Regions from separate parts of the Streptomyces vinaceus genome, predicted to be linked through region 3. Evidence: riboswitches for the same ligand, from Rfam matches in the RefSeq annotation. Region 3 holds a riboswitch; each other region holds the start of a gene.

Evidence for each region. A riboswitch is a leader RNA that binds a small molecule or an ion and turns the genes downstream of it on or off. The one in region 3 is predicted to bind cobalamin.
Region 1: it holds a riboswitch for cobalamin, as region 3 does, so the genes downstream of both, CP980_RS10115 (energy-coupling factor ABC transporter permease) here and CP980_RS01495 (DUF4430 domain-containing protein) in region 3, are expected to answer to the same signal.
Region 2: it holds a riboswitch for cobalamin, as region 3 does, so the genes downstream of both, CP980_RS11460 (ribonucleoside-diphosphate reductase subunit alpha) here and CP980_RS01495 (DUF4430 domain-containing protein) in region 3, are expected to answer to the same signal.

What each region holds. Positions count from the first base shown of each region.
Region 1 is NZ_CP023692.1:2,331,913-2,334,161, forward strand. Features, by position in the region: gene CP980_RS10110 (SsgA family sporulation/cell division regulator) at 40-447, shown strand; cobalamin riboswitch at 711-905, shown strand; gene CP980_RS10115 (energy-coupling factor ABC transporter permease) at 935-1,627, shown strand; gene CP980_RS10120 (energy-coupling factor ABC transporter substrate-binding protein) at 1,633-1,992, shown strand; gene cbiQ (cobalt ECF transporter T component CbiQ) at 1,996-2,249, shown strand, end outside.
Region 2 is NZ_CP023692.1:2,621,750-2,623,998, reverse strand. Features, by position in the region: gene CP980_RS11460 (ribonucleoside-diphosphate reductase subunit alpha) at 1-893, opposite strand, end outside; cobalamin riboswitch at 1,034-1,157, opposite strand; gene CP980_RS11455 (GNAT family N-acetyltransferase) at 1,209-1,709, opposite strand; gene CP980_RS11450 (Uma2 family endonuclease) at 1,788-2,249, shown strand, end outside.
Region 3 is NZ_CP023692.1:322,418-324,666, forward strand. Features, by position in the region: gene metE (5-methyltetrahydropteroyltriglutamate--homocysteine S-methyltransferase) at 1-971, shown strand, start outside; cobalamin riboswitch at 1,039-1,187, shown strand; gene CP980_RS01495 (DUF4430 domain-containing protein) at 1,336-1,824, shown strand; one part of gene CP980_RS01500 (IS5 family transposase) at 1,867-2,206, shown strand; one part of gene CP980_RS01500 (IS5 family transposase) at 2,206-2,249, shown strand, end outside.

The DNA of each region.
Region 1 (2,249 bases), 2.0 Mb from region 3:
CGAGCGCCCCGGGCGGGGCACGACAGAGAGGCGCAGCGCATGGACGGCATCGAGTACCGCGTCCTCCCCCTCCGGCTGGAGGCCTCCCCCGAGCCCGTGCCGGTGTCCGGGGCCTTCACGTACCGCCGCGACCGGCCCTACGAGCTGGCGCTCGACTTCCGCGGCGCCGGGACGCACCTGGCGCGCTGGGTGTTCTCCCGGGACCTGCTGCTCGACGGGGAGACCTGCGTGACGGGCGAGGGCGACGTCCGGGTGTGGCCGCGCTGGCAGGGCGGGGAGCCGCGGGTCTTCCTCGCCTTCAGCAACGGCGCGCAGAGCTGCGTGGTGTCCGCCCGGGCGAAGGACGTGCGGGTGCTGTGCCGGCGGCTGGTCGCCCTGGTGCCGCGCGGCGAAGAGCGGCGGCACTACGACCTGGACGCCCAGCTGAGCACCCTGCTGCCCCGATAAATGACGTTTCCATAAGATCCGTTGAGTTGGGCCCGGTTTGGGTGCAACCATGAGCGTCCGGCCCGCGCCGCTCGTCGTGAACGCCCGCTGGGGCGAGCGCCGCCTTCGCCTCGACGCCGGCGGTCCGCTCCTCCACCCTGCACGCGCCCGAGCGGCTCGTGCTGGACGTCGCGCACCGCGACGAGTGCCGGTGAGACCGCGCCGAGCGCCCCGCGCCTGCCGGCGGGCGTTCGGGCCGGGTTGGTGCAGGTCCGTCCCTCCGACTAGGGTCAGCTGGCCTTGGTGTACGGGAAACCGGTGGGAAACCGGTGCGGCCCTCGCCACTGTGAACGGGAAGTCCGGCTCCACTCCTTAGGGAAGCCACTGGGCGGCGCGGGAGGTTCCGCACCGCCCGGGAAGGCGGGGTCAGGGCATCAGCACCCGTGAGCCAGGAGACCGGCCGGGGCGCGTTGTCCATCCACGAGGTGCTGGAGAGGTCTCCCCACTCATGCATATAGCCGAGGGGTTCCTGCCCCCTTTGCACGCGGTCGCCTGGGGCGCCGCGTCCGCTCCGTTCGTCGTCCACGGTGTCCGCGCCCTCTCCCGCGAGGTGAAGGCGAACCCGGAGAGCACGCTGCTGCTCGGGGCGTCCGGAGCGTTCACGTTCGTCCTGTCCGCCCTCAAGATCCCGTCCGTGACGGGCAGTTGTTCGCACCCCACCGGGACCGGGCTCGGAGCGATCCTGTTCCGGCCGCCCATCATGGCGGTGCTCGGCACGATCACCCTGCTCTTCCAGGCGCTGCTGCTGGCGCACGGCGGGCTGACCACCCTCGGCGCGAACGTGTTCTCGATGGCGATCGCCGGGCCGTGGGCCGGGTACGGGGTGTACCTGCTGCTGAAGCGCTTCGACGTGCCGCTGATGGTGACCGTATTCTTCGGCGCGTTCTTCGCCGACCTGGTGACCTACTGCGTGACGTCCGTGCAGCTGGCGCTGGCCTTCCCGGACCCCGGCACCGGGTTCCCGGGCGCGCTCGCGAAGTTCGGCGGCATCTTCGCGGTGACGCAGATCCCGCTCGCGGTGAGCGAGGGGCTGCTGACGGTTCTCGTGATGCGGCTGCTGATGCAGTCGAGCAAGTCGGACCTGGTCCGGCTGGGCGTCGCGAAGTTCACCGGTCGCAGCGAGCAGAAGGCGGCCGTGTGATGGGCATGAGCCGGAACGCGAAGATCAACGGCCTGCTGCTGCTCCTGGTGGCGGCGCTGGCCGTGCTGCCGATCGCGCTGGGGATGGGCGAGGGCAAGGAGGAGCCGTTCGCGGGCGCCGACGCGCAGGCGGAGTCGGCGATCACGGAGCTGAAGCCCGACTACGAGCCGTGGTTCTCGCCGCTGTACGAACCCCCGTCCGGGGAGGTCGAGTCGGCCCTGTTCGCCCTCCAGGCGGCCCTGGGCGCGGGTGTGCTCGCGTACTACTTCGGCGTCCGCAAGGGACGCCGCCAGGCGACCGCGGCGGCCGCGGCCCGGCCGGACGCCTCCGCGGACCGGCCCGACACCGCCGCCTCGGAGTCGTAGGCGGTGCTGCCGATCGACGTGGCGGCGCACGCGAGCCGGTGGCGGCGCCGGCATCCCCTGGAAAAGGCCCTGCTGGGGCTCGGCCTGACGGTCAGCGCCGTATGCCTGCCGCCCTGGCCCGGCGGTCCGCTGGTCGCCGCCGCCACGCTCGCCGTGCTGCTCGGCCCGGCCGGCGTGGCCGGGCGGCAGCTGTGGCGGGCCTTCCGGATCCCGCTGGGCTTCTGCTTCACCGGCGCGCTCCCACTGCTGGTGGCCGT
Region 2 (2,249 bases), 2.3 Mb from region 3:
GCGGCGACGGAGGCGTCGAGGGTCTTCAGGAACGGCACGATGCCGTTGGAGTGGCCGTTCGTACCGCGGATCAGCGAACCGCGGGCGCGGATGCGCGAGTACGAGAGGCCGATGCCGCCGGCGTGCTTGGAGAGGCGCGCGACCTGGTGGTAGCGGTCGTAGATCGAGTCGAGCTCGTCCAGCGGGGAGTCCAGCAGGTAGCAGGAGGACATCTGCGGGTGCCGGGTGCCGGAGTTGAAGAGCGTGGGCGAGGACGGCAGGTAGTCCAGGCGGCTCATCAGCCGGTAGAGCGAGGCGACTTCCTCGACGGCCTGGACGGTGTCGTTCTCCGCGAGGCCGCACGCCACGCGCAGCATGAAGTGCTGCGGGGTCTCGACCACCTGGCGGGTGATCGGGTGGCGCAGCAGGTAGCGGCTGTGCAGGGTGCGCAGGCCGAAGAAGCCGAAGCGGTCGTCGGCGCCCTCGGCGAGCGTGTGCTCGACCAGCGCGTCGAGGCGGCTCGCGTGCAGCGCCACGAACTCGGCGGTGCGGTCCGCGATCAGGCCCTCGCGGTGGCCGACCGCGACGGAGGCGGAGAAGGAGGTGGCCCCCTGGCCCGCGGCTTCCTCGGCGACGGCCAGCGTCAGCAGCCGGGCGGCGAGCCGGGAGTACGCCGGGTCCTCGGAGATCAGACCGGCGGCGGCCTCCGTGGCCAGAGCGCGCAGTTCCGCCTCGTCGGCGGCGGCGCTGCGCCCGCGGAGCGCGGCGGCGGCGACCCGGCCCGGGTCGGTGTCGGGGAGGTCGGCCGTCAGCTCGGTGAGGGTACGCAGCAGCGCGGCCCCAGGTCCCCCGGTCTCGATTCCGGTGTCGGACGGGTCGGACTCGGCGCGCGGTGCGGAAGGCGCGATGGTCACGGGGGGAGCTCTCCCTCGCTCGGCTCCGGGACACCTGCGGCGCGGGTTCGAGCGGGCGCGCGCGGGCATGACGGGGCAGCACCGCGCGGCGTCCACCGGCCCAACCGCGAGGCCCGGACGTATCGACACCCGGTTCGGTCGAGCCGGGCGCACTGTCGGCAGGTCATCGGACTTGCGGTGACACCAATGGGTGTACTTCATACCGTTGCGGGACAGTTCCGGATTCGCACCGGATTCCCCTGCGACGACAGCGAGCACGAGCATACATGTGGGGGCCGCTTCCTGTGCGACCCCCTAGATGTTGTGTCGGCGTGGCTACAGTTCGAGACCGTACGTGAGCAGAGGGAGGTCGGGAACGGGCTCCCAGTCCCGTTCCGGCGTCCGCACGAAGCCGAGCCGTTCGTAGATCCGGTGCGCGCCGACCATGTCCCGCGTGGTCGACAGGACGAGGCGCCGTACGCCCTCGACGGCGCGGGCTCGGTCGATGCAGGCCCGTACGAGGGCCTCCCCGGCGCCCCGCCCGCGGCCCTCCCGGGCGACGGCCAGCATCCGGAACTCGGCCTCGCCGGGCCCGGCGATGTCGCACAGCCGGCTCCCGGGCGCGGCGAAGGCCACGCCGCCGAGGAGCCGGCCGTCGCCCGTCGCGGCGACGAGTATGACCCCGTCGGCGGCGCGCCCCGCCACATCGCGCAGCCGCGCGAGGTACGGGTCGTCCTCGCCGAACGTCAGCAGCCCGTCCCCGAGGTAGGCCTGCGCGGTGAGGTCCCCGAGCGCCTCGTACTCCGCCGCCAGCGCTTCCCTGATCACGATGTCCATGCGGTCGAGTGTGCCGGACGGCTGTCGGTGCCCGGCGCTATCGTCGGTGACAGCACCGTCGAGAAGGGCGAGCGAGGCATGACCGTGATGACAGATCGGCCCCAGATGCTGACCGAAGAGTTCGAGACCGTGGCGCGGATAGCCGCCAGAGAGGTCGAAGGGCTGCGGTTCGAGTTCATCAACGGGAAGCTGGGGGTCAAGGCGGTGCCGGACGGGGACCACGGGACGATCATTGTGTGGTTGTCGCGCATGTGCATGCAGTCGCGGCCGGACCTGTGGTTCTACGCTGAGCAGGGGATCAAGGTCCAGCGGTATCGCAATGGCCGCGCTCGGCCCGATGGCGTCCTGGTGTTGACCGCCTCTCTCGCAGGACATGGGGAATGGGCCGACCCCGACCCCGTGCTGATGGTCGTGGAGGTCACGTCGTACGACACCGACACGGACGCCCGCGACCGACACGAGAAGCCTCGTGGTTACGCGGAGACCGGCATTCCTGTGTACCTGCTCATCGACCGGGAGAAGTGCGAGGTCACCGTCCAC
Region 3 (2,249 bases):
AGACGAACGAGCTGCGCACCGCGCGCGCCGACCTGCGGGCCGGCCGCATCGGCACCGCCGGCTACGAGGAGCGGATCAAGGACGAGATCCGCGAGGTGCTCTCCTTCCAGGAGAAGGCCGGTCTGGACGTCCTGGTGCACGGCGAGCCCGAACGCAACGACATGGTGCAGTACTTCGCCGAGCAGCTCACCGGCTACCTCGCCACGCAGCACGGCTGGGTGCAGTCGTACGGCACCCGCTACGTCCGGCCGCCGGTCCTGGCCGGGGACATCTCCCGCCCGGAGCCGATGACCGTCCGCTGGACCACGTACGCCCAGTCCCAGACGTCCAGGCCGGTCAAGGCCATGCTGACCGGCCCGGTCACGATGCTCGCCTGGTCCTTCGTACGCGACGACCAGCCGCTCGGCGAGACCGCGCGGCAGGTCGCCCTCGCCCTGCGCGACGAGGTCGACGACCTCGAAGCCGCCGGGACCTCGGTGATCCAGGTCGACGAACCCGCCCTGCGGGAGACCCTGCCGCTGCGCGCGGCCGACCACGCCGAGTACCTCGCGTGGGCCACCGAGTCCTTCCGCCTCACCACCGGCGGCGTCCGGCCGGACACCCAGATCCACACGCACATGTGCTACGCGGAGTTCGGCGATATCGTCCAGGCCATCGACGACCTCGACGCCGACGTGATCAGCCTGGAGGCCGCCCGCTCCCACATGCAGGTCGCCGGCGAACTGGCCGCGCACGGCTACCCCCGCGAGGCCGGCCCCGGTGTCTGGGACATCCACTCCCCGCGCGTTCCGAGCACCGAGGAGGCGGCCGCGCTGCTGCGGAGGGGGCTCCGGGCCATCCCCGCCGAACGGCTCTGGGTCAACCCGGACTGCGGCCTCAAGACCCGCGGCTGGACCGAGACCCGCGCCTCCCTGGAACATCTCGTCGCGGCCGCGCATGAGGTCCGCGCGGAACTCACGGCCGGCGACTGACCCCCTGACGCGCGGGCGGTGCGTGCCGAAGTACGCTTCCACGCACTGCTCTTCGGCCCGTACGATGCGTTCTGCTCCGGCCCACCGCGGCCGGAGCACACAACCGAATGCATGCACAACTGGGGGAAGCCGGTGGGAATCCGGCGCTGACCTGCAACCGTGAACGGCGCCCGGTGCGCCGTGAGTCGGAGAACCCGGGGTGGGATGTGCACCGCTTCCCACTGTCACGGTCTGCAGTCCGAAGCCCCAGCCTGACCCGGCACCCGGGTGCGCTCCCCTCCAGGGCGTGCGCACGGGGTGTGCGCGGGTGGGGGTCGAAGGGTTCGCGCCGGCAGACCCGAAGATCCCACCAGGAAGGCTCTCCATGCGCCAGATCCTCGTCCGCCGCTCCGTGATCACCACGGCCGCCCTCGGTCTCGCCCTCGCCACCGCTCCGGCCGCGGCCGAGGCGAAGTCCAAGCCGGACACGAACGCGGCGGTCAAGGTGGACGTGACCGTCCAGGGCCCCGACGGGCTGCTGTTCAAGGGCAAGGTCAAGACCAAGGGCCACGACGTCACCACCGTGACCGGCGGCACCCACCAGTGCGACGGCACCAACGGCGGCGCCCACCCGTCCAAGGTCCCCACCCCGACCGCGGCCCTCGACGACGCCGCCCACAAGAAGGGCTTCACCTGGGACGGCACCTGGTACGCGTCCTTCGACGACTACTCCGTCGACACCATAAAGAACGTCAGCGGCGGCGGCTCCGCCTACTGGAGCATCGCCGTCAACGGCACCCCCACCCCGGTCGGCGGCTGCCAGTTCAAGCTGAGCGCCGGCGATCAGGTGTCCTTCACCTGGACGTCCTTCTAGAGCCTGTCGTCAAAGTGATCTTGGGTTGTGGATCATGGAGTGATGATATGCCGCCATGAACTGTCCGATGCCGAGTGGGAGCTCATACGTCCCTTGCTGCCCCGGCCTGCGCTGGGGCGGCCCCGGCAGGACGACCGGATGGTCCTCAACGGGATCGTATGGAAGTTCCGCACCGGTGTCCCCTGGCGGGACGTGCCCGAGCGGTACGGCCCGTGGGCCAGCCTCCACACCCGCTTCCGGCGCTGGGCGGCGGACGGCACGTTCGACCGGATGCTGCGGGCCGCGCAGGCGAACGCGGACGCGGCGGGTGACATCGACTGGCTGGTGTCGGTCGATTCCACCATCGTCCGCGCCCACCAGCACGCCGCCGGGGCCCGAAAAGGGGGCACCAAAACCCGGCCCTCGGCCGGTCCCGGGGCGGCCTG